DNA from 3 places in the Azoarcus sp. KH32C genome. Region 3 is predicted to be linked to each of the others. Evidence: predicted binding sites of a transcription regulator. Region 3 holds the regulator's gene; each other region holds the start of a gene.
The links. The regulator HrcA, encoded in region 3, represses chaperone genes, less so after heat shock. The targets are predictions, from matches to a motif close to TNTTAGCACTCNNNGNCNNNGAGTGCTAANA.
Positions count from the first base shown of each region.

Region 1: a site for HrcA is predicted at 1,759-1,789, ahead of groES (co-chaperone GroES). Genes of this name have one in related genera too.
Region 2: a site for HrcA is predicted at 1,805-1,835, ahead of rpoH (RNA polymerase sigma factor RpoH). Genes of this name have one in related genera too.

Region 1 is NC_020516.1:949,221-953,238, reverse strand. It holds gene groL (chaperonin GroEL) at 1-1,340, opposite strand, end outside; gene groES (co-chaperone GroES) at 1,384-1,674, opposite strand; gene AZKH_RS04305 (glutathione binding-like protein) at 1,867-2,580, opposite strand; gene AZKH_RS04300 (zf-HC2 domain-containing protein) at 2,660-2,854, opposite strand; gene AZKH_RS04295 (RNA polymerase factor sigma-70) at 2,848-3,483, opposite strand; gene AZKH_RS04290 (HD-GYP domain-containing protein) at 3,658-4,018, shown strand, end outside.
Region 2 is NC_020516.1:4,025,702-4,029,719, reverse strand. It holds gene cyoE (heme o synthase) at 1-276, shown strand, start outside; gene AZKH_RS17985 (SCO family protein) at 291-884, shown strand; gene rpoH (RNA polymerase sigma factor RpoH) at 934-1,779, opposite strand; gene AZKH_RS17975 (porin) at 2,209-3,357, shown strand; gene AZKH_RS26390 (hypothetical protein) at 3,488-4,018, opposite strand, start outside.
Region 3 is NC_020516.1:3,460,803-3,464,820, reverse strand. It holds gene hemH (ferrochelatase) at 1-702, opposite strand, end outside; gene hrcA (heat-inducible transcriptional repressor HrcA) at 735-1,763, opposite strand; gene AZKH_RS15270 (NAD kinase) at 1,848-2,732, shown strand; gene recN (DNA repair protein RecN) at 2,755-4,018, shown strand, end outside.

The sequences.
Region 1 (4,018 bases), 2.5 Mb from region 3:
ATCGCGCGCAGCACGATCTTGATGCCGGCGTCCTGGTCGTGGTTGTCGCCCTTCAGGTTGGTCAGGTTGGCGCGGGCACGCAGCAGCGCGACGCCGCCGCCGGGGACGATGCCTTCTTCAACGGCAGCACGGGTGGCGTGCAGCGCGTCTTCGACGCGGGCCTTCTTTTCCTTCATTTCGACTTCGGTCGCGGCACCGACGCGGATCACTGCAACGCCGCCGGCGAGCTTCGCCACGCGTTCCTGCAGCTTTTCACGGTCGTAGTCGGAGGTCGCTTCCTCGATCTGCACGCGGATCTGCTTGACGCGCGCTTCGATGCGCTCGGCTTCGCCGGCGCCGTCGATGATGATGGTGTTTTCCTTGCCGATCTCGATGCGCTTGGCCTGGCCGAGGTCAGCCAGGGTGGCCTTCTCGAGGGTCAGGCCGACTTCTTCGGCGATGACCTGGCCGCCGGTCAGGATGGCGATGTCTTCGAGCATGGCCTTGCGGCGGTCGCCGAAGCCCGGGGCCTTGACGGCGCAGGTCTTCAGGATGCCGCGGATGTTGTTGACGACCAGGGTCGCCAGCGCTTCGCCTTCGACGTCTTCGCCGATGATCAGCAGCGGACGGCCGGCCTTCGCGACTTGCTCGAGCACCGGCAGCAGGTCACGGATGTTCGAGATCTTCTTGTCGAACAGCAGGACGAACGGGTTCTCGAGGATCGCGACCTGCTTGTCCGGGTTGTTGATGAAGTACGGCGACAGGTAGCCGCGGTCGAACTGCATGCCTTCGACCACGTCCAGTTCGTTGTTCAGGCTCTTGCCGTCTTCGACGGTGATGACGCCTTCCTTGCCGACCTTGTCCATCGCGCGGGCGATGATCTCGCCGATGTCGGCGTCGGAGTTCGCGGAGATCGAACCGACCTGGGCGATTTCCTTGTTGGTCGAGCAGGGCTTCGACAGCTTCTTCAGCTCTTCGATGGTGGCGATGACAGCCTTGTCGATGCCGCGCTTCAGGTCCATCGGGTTCATGCCGGCGGCGACGTACTTCATGCCTTCGCGGACGATCGACTGGGCCAGCACGGTCGCGGTGGTGGTACCGTCACCGGCGATGTCGGAGGTCTTGGAAGCGACTTCCTTGACCATCTGCGCGCCCATGTTGGCGAACTTGTCCTTCAGTTCGATTTCCTTGGCAACCGACACGCCGTCCTTGGTGACGGTCGGGGCGCCGAAGGAGCGCTCGAGCACGACGTTGCGGCCCTTCGGGCCCAGGGTCACCTTGACCGCATCGGCCAGGATGTTGACGCCTTCGACCATACGCGCACGGGCGGAATCGCCGAACTTGACTTCTTTAGCTGCCATTCTTCATTGCTCCTTGAATTCGTTTGTCAGGGCGGAGGGAGGCTCAGGCCTCGACCACACCCATGATGTCTTCTTCGCGCATGACGAGCAGTTCCTCGCCCTCGACCTTCACGGACTGGCCCGAGTACTTGCCGAACAGGACCTTGTCGCCGACCTTGACGGCCATGGGGCGGACCTTGCCGTCGTCGAGGATCTTGCCGTTGCCGACGGCCAGGACTTCGCCCTGATCGGGCTTCTCGCCCGCCGAGTCGGGGATCACGATGCCGCTGGCGGTTTTGCGTTCGGCTTCCAGGCGCTTGACGATCACGCGATCATGCAAGGGACGGATCTTCATTGACTCACTCCTTATTGTTTCAACAGTGCGGGAACGGTGCCCGCAGAAAATTCGCGCGGGCCGCGGGATGGGAGGTGCCGCGGCCGTTAGCACTCACTGCCAACGAGTGCTAATAATAGGGACGGCCCCAAGCGATTTCAAGTACGGGCAAACGAGAAAATTTTTATTGCCGGCATCGGCCCGCAAGCGCGGCTATCGCCCCGACTGCTGGCGGATGCTCTGCGCCGTCTGCCCGAAGAGGAGCTTGCGGCTTTCCTCGGTGACGGCGGGACGATTGGCGTACGGCTCCGCCTGGGCGTAGGCGCGGACGGTTGCCGGCCGGGACGCGATCGCGTCGAACCAGCGGCGCAGATTCGGGAACTCGTCGAGATCCTGCTGCTGGCGCTTCCAGGGGACAATCCAGGGATAGCAGGCCATGTCCGCGATCGAATAGTCCTCCCCGGCGAGGAAGGACCGCTCCTCCAGCCGGCGGTCCATGACGCCGTACAGCCGGTTCGTTTCCTTGACGTAGCGGTCGATCGCGTAGGGGATCTTCTCCGGCGCATAGAGGCCGAAGTGGTGGTTCTGCCCCGCCATCGGGCCGAGGCCGCCGACCTGCCAGAACAGCCATTCGGTGACCGACTTGCGTCCGCGCAGGTCTTGCGGCAGGAATTGGCCGCTTTTTTCGGCCAGGTAGAGAAGGATCGCGCCCGACTCGAACACCGGCACGGGCTCGCCGCCGTCCGCGGGCGAGGTGTCGACGATCGCGGGCATGCGGTTGTTCGGCGAAATCGCCAGGAACTCGGGCTTGAACTGGTCGCCCGCGCCGATATCGACAGGCCGGATGCGGTATTCGAGGCCGGCCTCTTCGAGGAACATCGTTATCTTGTGGCCATTCGGCGTCGGCCAGTAGTAGAGCTCGATCATGTGCTTTCCTTCGGGGACTCCGGGAGAGAGCCATTCGGCATCGTGAACGGCTGCGGGTTCCGCTTGCGCCGCCCGAGCGCTAATCCTGCCGCTTGTCCCCGTCGCCCTTGGCGAAGCGATGCATCGCGTCGCTGAGGAAGCGCATCTGCTTGCCGAAGTTCCGGCAGCCGTCGCACCACAGGATGTGCATCCTCAGCGACAGCCTTTCGCGCAGCGTCAGCGGACGGTCGCGCGACTCGGAGTACAGGCGGGTGACGTCGCGGCATTTCAGCACGGCCGTTCTCCATTGGCGAACCAGCGCAGCTCGAGGCATTCGCGCAGGCGCATGCGGGCACGGTAGAGCATCACGTTCAGGTTGCTCATGGTGACACCGGCGGCTGCGCAGATCTCGTTCGATTCGAGCTCGATGAACTCGCGCATCATGAATACGCGCGCCTGGCCGGGCGGCAGTCCGTCGAGGCAGATCTCGAAGATGCGCCAGAACTGCTGTTCGCGCAGCGATTCCTGCGGATTGCCCCAGGCGGCGGGGTGGCTGTCGGCCTGCCAGTAGCCACGCTGGTCGAAGAGCGCCGAGAAGTCCTCGTCTTCCTCGTCGTCGTCCCGCCGCAGACTGCCGGCATCGACGACACGCTCCTTGTGGCGCAGGATGTCGGCGATCTTGTTGCGCAGGATCGCGAAGACCCAGGTCCGGAGGGCCGAGCGCCGGCTGAAGGAGGCGGCATTGCGCAGTGCGCCGACGAGGGCTTCCTGCACGGCGTCCTCGGCGAGATCGCGGTCGGACAGCTGAAGCGTCGCAAAGCGCAACATCTGGCGGCGGAGCGATTCGACGAAGGCGTCGTCATGGAGGTCGTCGTCTCCGGCGGCAGCCCCGGACGACTCGGCTGGCAACGCAAGATCGCGCATGCGGCCTTCTCCTGTTACGCGAAGGGCGGATTCTTCATTAAAGAACAGCGGGCGACGGTACGCACGCCCGCGTGGGGGATCAAAGATGCATGGCAGGCGGCGTCCGGCGGCGGTTTGCGCCATACTATATAGATAAGCCGGATGGCCGGCACGCGCGGAACAAGAGAGAACCGGATGGCAGCGAAGAAGGCCAAGCCGCCAGCGACGGCTCGACAGGAACTCGTGGCAGCGGCAGACGCCGCGGTCGGCATGTTCGTCGTCGAGCTGGACCGCCCGTGGATCGAGACGCCTTTCCTGCTGCAGGGATTCCTGATCGAGGACGACGCAACGCTCGCGAAGCTGCGTTCGCTGTGCCGCTTCATCTATATCGACCGCACCCGTTCGATCGGCGAGCATTACGCGGAAGCTGGCGCCGAAGATGTGGCGTCCACGGTGGGACGCTCAGTGGGCCGGCGCCCGATCCAGTTCCAGGAGCGCCCGGCCGATGACCAGCAGCCCGGCTTCCTCGAAGTGCTGGCGCTGGTTCGCAAGGGGA
Region 2 (4,018 bases), 560 kb from region 3:
TTGCCGGTGACGCACGGGTCGGAATTCACCCGCCTGTCGGTGCTGCTGTATACATGCATCCTGCTGGGCGTCACGCTGCTGCCCTTCGCCACCCGCATGAGCGGATTGCCTTACCTCCTTGCTGCGCTGGGGCTCGGGGCCGTCTTCCTGCGCCATGCGTGGGGGTTGTATGTGAGCTACAGCGACGGCCGCGCGCGGAAGACTTTCCGCTACTCCATCCTTTACCTCTTCTTGCTCTTTGCGGCGCTCCTGGCGGATCATTACCTCCGGTTCTGATCCCAGATGGAAACATGTTTCGCTTCCTGCTTGCCGTCGTCTGCGCCTTCGCCCTTGCCGCCTGCTCCGAGCACAACGGTCCGGCGGCCACAACTTTCCGCAACAGCGACATCACGGGGGCCGACTACGGCAAGAATTTTTTGCTGACCGACCAGCACGGTACGCCCCGTTCCCTTGCCGATTTCCGCGGCAAGGCCGTGACGCTGTTCTTCGGCTACACGCAATGTCCGGACGTCTGCCCGACCAACCTCTCGACGATGGCCGAGGTGATGAGGCTTCTCGGTCCGGATGCCGACCGCGTGCAGGTGCTCTTCGTCACCGTCGACCCCGAACGTGACACCCAGGCGCTGCTTGCGCAGTACCTGCCGGCCTTCGATCCGCGCTTCCTTGCGCTGCGCGGCGACGCGACGCAGACGGCCGACACCGCCAAGGAGTTCCGCGTGTTCTATCGCAAGTCGGGCGACACGGATGGCCCGAACTACAGCGTCGATCACTCCACCGGCACCTACATCTTCGATCCGGCGGGCCGGCTGCGCTTGTACGTCAAGCATGGGGAGTCCGCCGAGAACATCGCGGCCGACCTGCGCACCCTGCTCGCCGGAAAATAAACACGGCAGCCCTCGGGCTGCCGTCTTTGGCTGATCGAAAGGACCGCGTTCAGGCGGCCAGCAGTCCTCGCATCTTCTGCATCGCCTTCGCCTCGATCTGACGAATCCGTTCGGCGGACACGCCGTACTCGGCGGCCAGTTCGTGCAGCGTTGCGCTCTCGCCTTCGGTGAGCCAGCGGCGCCGCACGATCTCGCGGCTGCGCTCGTCGAGACTCGCCAGGGCATTGTGCAGGCCGACGTCCTGCAGGTGCGCGAGCTGCGCGCGCTCCAGCACCTCAGACGGCTCCGCGTGCGGGTCCGGAAGGTAGGCGATGGGTGCGAAGTGTTCGTCGTCGTCGCTATCGCCCTCCAGCGGCACGTCACGACCGCTCAGGCGCGTTTCCATCTCGATGACTTCCTCGGCTTTCACGCCGAGCTGGGTCGCCACCGCCTGGATTTCGTCGCCATGCAGCGAGCCGGTGTCCCGCTTGAGGCTGCGCAGGTTGAAGAACAGCTTGCGTTGGGCCTTCGTCGTTGCGATCTTCACGAGACGCCAGTTCTTCAGCACGTACTCGTGAATCTCGGCCTTGATCCAGTGCATCGCGAACGACACCAGGCGCACGCCGCGCGACGGGTCGAAGCGCTTCACGGCCTTCATCAGGCCGATGTTGCCTTCTTGGATCAGGTCGGCGTGCGGCAAACCGTAGCCCAGGTAGCCGCGAGCGATCGCGACCACCAAGCGCAGATGCGACATCACGAGCTTGCGTGCTGCGTCGAGGTCGTCCTCGTCCCGCAGGCGCGTGGCCAATTCCATCTCCTCGCGCTCGCTGAGCAGCGGGATGCGATTCACCGTCTGGATATACTGGTCGATGCTGCCAAGGGCAGAAGGGACCGGCAATGACAGGGTCTGGTTCATCTACGTCTGTCCTCCTCGGGACAAATATTAGCACTCGCGCCAAGAGAGTGCTAAGTGGAGCAAAGAGTTCCCCTCGCATGAGGCAAGACCCCACCCAGGGGATGCCGAGAAGAAGACACTGATGGCGTCGGGGTCGAGGCCCCATTCGGTCTGTATCGGAGGAGCGCCCGCTCAGGAAATGTCCGTTACGCCAATGGGTTGCAGCGGCTGTCGGCCCATGCGGACGTCCTTTTCACTACCGACCGCAATGCCGCTCCGGCAGCCCGTGTTGCGCCAGTGCAACATCTTTTACCCGTTTCTTCTCTTCTAGACGATCCGTCCTTGCGTTGGTTGCATGCCCATTTGCACAATCGCTCCAACTTCTCACTAGAGAGGTAAGTCGGGCCGCGGCCTTGCCACGGCTTCAGCTTCAAATTAGAGGAGAAACATATGCAGAAGAAACTGATCGCCCTGGCCGTCGCCGGCCTCGCGGCAGCACCGGTTTTCGCTCAGTCCAACGTCACCATCTACGGTGTGGTCGATGCCGGCCTCGGCGTTGGTCATGCTGACAACGTCGATTTCCGTGGCGTGGTCGGTGGTGTCCTGTCGGGCAACCGTATCGGCTTCAAGGGCGCGGAAGAACTGGGCAACGGCCTGAAGGCTGTGTTCCAGCTCGAGCAAGGCTTCAACATCGATGACGGCACCTTCCACCAGGCCAACCGTCAGTTCAGCCGCCAGGCCTATGTCGGTCTGCAAGGCGCTTTCGGTACCGTCAGCCTCGGCCGTCAGTACGCGCCGGGCTACTTCGCCGGCTACGACGCTGCGCTGTCGTCCAACGTCTCGCCGCAGTCGGTCTTCTCGGCCGGCGGTGGCCTGACCATCACCCCGAACAGCCCGGCTCGCTGGAACAACGCGATTGCCTACACCGGCTCGTTCAGCGGCTTTACCGCCCGCGCGATCTACTCGGCCAACGACACCGAAGCTGAACTTCACACTCCCGGTGTCGCTGTTCACGCTCCTGGTGCCGACGACAAGTTCGGCCTGGGTCTGGATTACGCGAACGGCCCGCTGAAGGTCGGTGCGGTCTTCCAGTACCTGCATCAGGCTCGCGCCGATATCGACACCCGCGCCGGTGCTGGTTTCGTGACGATGCAGGACAAGAACCAGCGTGAATGGTACGTTGGTGGTAGCTACGACTTCGGTTTCCTCGAAGTCGATGCGTCCTTCCAGGCGGGTAAGGGCGTGGATTACAGCGTCGTCAACACCAAAGTCGCTTCCACTGATCCCGATGCGGTGGCGTTCGGGGCCGACCAGTCCGTCCGTCTGTGGAACGTTGGCGTGATCGTTCCGGTCAGCGCCGCTGGCAAGGTGCATGTCGACTACGGTCGCTTCACCAACAAGGACTCCAACGACGCCGACGCCCGCAGCTGGACCCTGGCCTACACCCACGCGCTGTCGAAGCGTACCACCGGCTACGCCGCCTACCAGCGCGTCTACAACGACAAGTTCGCTGCCTTCGGCGCCGGCCAGGTTTCGCAGCTGGGCGTGTCGGATGAACAGAACAGCCTCTTGACGGTCGGTATGCGTCACACCTTCTAATCGTCCCCCGACGATTGGAAATCAAAACGGGCGCTTCGGCGCCCGTTTTTTTTGCCCGCTCACCGGGCAAAAAAAGAGAGCCGGAACGCGTCATGCGTCCCGGCTCTTGTGGTTTCTGCGAGACAGGTCGTCAGTTGGCCGGCGGTCGGGGCATTGCCCGGCGCTCGACGCTGCCTGTCAGCATGTGGCGCAGGATCTCGGTCTGTTCGGCGGGCGAAAAAAATAGCCCATACAGGCCATTGCGTTTCATGTTGTTCGTTCCGCCGTACTGCCGTGCCTGCTGTTCGGCGTGGGCGAGCGATAGTCGCAGCAGGACTGCCGGTGCGCCGACGCGCGGGCAGATGAGGTTCGGACCGGCCAGGCTGTAACCCATCATCCTGCGGTAATACGGCGCATGCCGTGGATTGACCTCGACGAAGACGTCGCTCATGCCGTGAACCGATCGCGCGACGATGACCCCGATATGAAAAAGGGCCGCGAGGGCCTGCGGGGTTCCGAGTTCGGTGTCCATTGCGAGACGGGTGACCTCGCAGACCCGCGCTCCCCCTTCGCGCGCGGCATCGATCTGCGGCCGGTACAGCGTGTCGGCGAGCAGTCCATGGCCGCTGTCGACGGCGATGGTCAGGGTTCCGAAGACGCGGTCGCCCTTGCAGGCTGCGAT
Region 3 (4,018 bases):
CAGACGAGCGGTCTTCTGGCATTCGCAGTGGTAGGGGTCCCCGAGGTCGAGCGATCGACGTGGGATACCGTGAAAACTCATGATCAGCTTGTCGCCTTGACCGTTGCGCATCCAGTGGTCGCGGACGCTTTGCGCCAAGGCGGCGATGTAGCCGGGTTGGTCGTGGAAGTTACGCACGTAACGGATTTCGGGCAGATTCCGCCAGCGAGTCATGCAGCGCGCGACTTCGTCCATCACGCTGGCGGTGGTGCTCGCGGCATATTGGGGGTAGAGGGGAACGACCAGAATCCTTGTGCACCCGTTGGCTTTCATCCGGTTCAGCACGCTCGCGACCGACGGTTCGCCATAGCGCATCGCCCATTCAACCTGCAAGCCGGCCGCGCCGGCATGACCCAGGTAGCCCGCGAGCAGTTTTGCCTGTTTCTGTGTGTGCACCTTCAGCGGGGAGCCCTCATCCATCCAGATGCTGGCGTATTTTTCGGCAGACTTTTTCGGGCGGACGTTCAGGATGATGCCGTTCAGAATCGGCCACCAGACGAGTTTCGGAATCTCGACAACGCGTGGGTCGGAGAGAAATTCCTTGAGGTAGGGGCGAACGGAGGCGGCTGTCGGGCTGGTGGGCGTGCCCAGATTCACGAGCAGGATGCCCGTGCGCGTGGGCGTGCCGTGGGAATAGGCGGGTTCGGTCCAGTAACGGGCCATGGGCTTCCTTGTGCGGGGAGAGTGGGACGCGCTCAGTTGACGCTCGACAAGGCGTTCGAGAGAAGGCGTGCCGTGATATCGACGATCGGAATTACGCGATCATAAGCCATTCGGGTCGGTCCGATGACGCCTACGGAGCCTACGACCTGGCCATTGACCTCGTAGCCGGACGTCACGACGCTGCAACCATCGAGTTGCGCGAGGCCGGATTCGTCGCCGATGAAGATCTGTACCCCTTGTGCCCGATTGGACAGGTCGAGCAGCTGCATCAGCCCGGTCTTTTGTTCGAACAGCTTGAAGAGCTCGCGTAGATGCGCGACGTTGGAGGACAGCTCTTCGACATCCAGAAGATTCGTCTCGCCGGACAGCACGTAGCTGCTGGTGTCGTCGTGCGCTGCGGCCGTACCGGCCTCGACCGTGGCGTTCAGAAGTTCGCTCATGTCGGCCCGCAATTGCCGGAGTTCGTCGCGGATCCGGGCGCGGATGTCGTTGAAGCCGAGTCCGGCAAAGTGCTCCGTCAGATAGTTTGCCGCCATCGTCAGCTCGGCGGGCGAATACGAATGTTGCGTGATCAGGATACGGTTCTGCACTTCTCCACTCATCGACACGATGATCAGCAGGATGCGGTTCTCCGACAGGCGGATGAATTCGATCTGGCGAATCTTCAGCGTGTCGCGGCGCGGCGACACCACGACCCCCGCAAACTGGGTCAGCTCGGAGAGGAGGTGGGATGCTGCACTCAGAAGCCGTTGGGGCTGGTCGGGCTGCAACTGACCTTTCAGCTCGCGTACCTGCTGTTGTTCGAGCGGCTGCACGGTCAGCAGCGAGTCGACAAAGAAGCGGTATCCCATCGCCGTCGGAATGCGTCCGGCCGATGTATGCGGGCTGGTAATGAAGCCCATCTCCTCGAGATCGCTCATTACGTTGCGCACGGTCGCGGGGGATAGTTCGAGTCCCGAAAAGCGCGATAGCGCACGCGAACCGACGGGCTGCCCCTCGACAATGTAATGTTCGATCAGGGTCTTGAGCAGGATCTTGGATCTGGGGTCAAGCTTCGTCATGATGTTTGGGGCCATTTCCGACGATTCTAGGGAAGTGGCACCACCTCTGCCAAGGGCCTGGAAGGTTGTGGTTTAATCTAAGGCATGGCGCATAAATTTCATACCGTTGCCCTGATCGGCAAGTACCAGAGTCCAGACGTAGCCGGAGCCGTCTTGTCCATCGCGGGCTTCCTTCGCGAGAAGGGCTTAGCGGTATGGATCGAGCAGGGAACGGCGAGTTCCATCGGCCTCGTCGGCGAGTTTGCCACCGCAACCTACGACGAGATCGGAGTTCAGGCGGATCTGGCGGTCGTCCTCGGCGGGGACGGTACGATGCTCAACACCGCGCGGCGCCTGTGTGAGCATTCTGTTCCGCTGGTAGGGATCAACCAGGGGCGGCTCGGGTTCCTCACCGATATCGGGCGCAACGACGCATTGACGAAACTCTCGGAGATGCTCGAGGGCCGATATTCGGAAGAATTGCGCGCGATGCTCGACGCCGAGGTTCTTCGCGGCGGGCGCCGTGTGTTTCATACGCTGGCGCTCAACGATGTGGTCGTCAACAAGGGCGACCTCGGCAGGATGATCGAATTCGATCTGTCGATCGACGGCGAGTTCGTCTATAGGCAGCGGTCCGACGGGATGATTCTGACGACGCCCACCGGCTCGACGGCCTATGCACTTTCTGCTAACGGCCCCATCCTCCACCCGACGGTCGGGGGAATTGCGCTCGTTCCGCTGTGTCCGCACGCACTGACGGCGCGGCCGATAACGCTGCCGGACACCTGTCGCATCGAGATCGCGCTTCTGCCGCCGCACGACGCAAGCGTGCACGTCGATGGGCAGAGCCGCTTTGATGCGCATGCCGGCGACCTCGTGCGCGTCACGCGTTCCCCCAAGGCGGTCCGGCTCTTGCATCCCGAGGGATACAGCTACTTCGCCATGTTGCGGGAAAAGCTCCACTGGAGCGCGACCCCCCGCCTTCCCTGAACAACCACGAATTGCGACGTTCATGCTCCGCCGTCTGACCATACGGGATTTTGTCATCGTCGATCGTCTGGAACTTGATTTTCAGGACGGTTTTGGTGCCTTGACCGGCGAAACCGGTGCGGGCAAGTCGATTCTGCTCGATGCGCTCGGGCTGGCGCTGGGAGGTCGGGCGGAGCCGGGTGCTGTCCGCGTGGGCCGCGACAAGGCGGATATTTCGGCGGAGTTCGACTTGCCGCCGACTGGCGAACTGATGCGGTGGCTATCCGAGCACGATCTGCCGGACGACGAGGGCGTCGTGATCCTGCGGCGCGTCGTCGAGTCCGGTGGCCGTTCGCGGGCCTGGATCAACGGCGTGCCCGTCACTCAGACGCAGTTGCGCGAAGCCGGGGACTGGCTCGCCGATATTCATGGTCAGCATGCCCATCATGCCCTGCTCAAGGCGGATGCCCAGCGAGCCCTCGTGGATGGTCACGCGGGAGCGGCGGACCAGGCGGGCGAAGTCGCAGCCCGCTTTCGCGCCTGGCAGCTGCTCGCCGAAAGACGCAGGGCGGCCGAGCACGACTCGGCAGCGTCCGAACGAGAGCGCGAGCTCCTTGCGTGGCAGATCAGCGAGGTCGAAGAACTCGCGTTCGAACCTGCGGCGTGGGATGAACTGAATACCGAGCACTCGCGCTTGGCCCATGCAGCCGGGCTGATGGAGGGCGCCGACGAGGTGGTCGCAACGCTCGGCGACGGCGATCTCTCCGTGGCGACCTTGCTGCGCCAGATTCACGTACGGATAGAGTCGATGTCGGGTATCGACAGCGGACTCGAGGAGGTGCGGGAGCTGCTATCCGGCGCGGCAATTCAGGCCGACGAAGCCTTGCACAGCTTGAGGCGCTACCGGGATCGTCTCGACTTGGACCCCTCCCGGCTTGCGCAGATCGAGCAGCAGATCGGGCGGGTGACCGATATCGCGCGCAAACATCGCGTCGTGCCCGAAGAACTGCCCGGGCTGCTGGCAGGCTGGCAGCGCAGGCTCGAATCCCTCGTTGCCGACGCCGACCCGGTGCGACTCGCGGAGCAGGAAGAGTCGGCCCGGCGTGAGTACGAAGCCGCTGCGGAGCGCCTCTCCGTCGCCCGTCGTCCTGCAGCGAAAGCCTTGTCGCAGGAAATATCGGACGCGATGCAGACCCTCGCCATGGCCGGCGGACGCTTCGAGGTGGCGCTGGAGCCTTGTGCCCCCACGGCGCATGGTGTCGAATCCGTCGAATTCCGCGTCGCGGCCAACCTCAATCAGCCGCTGC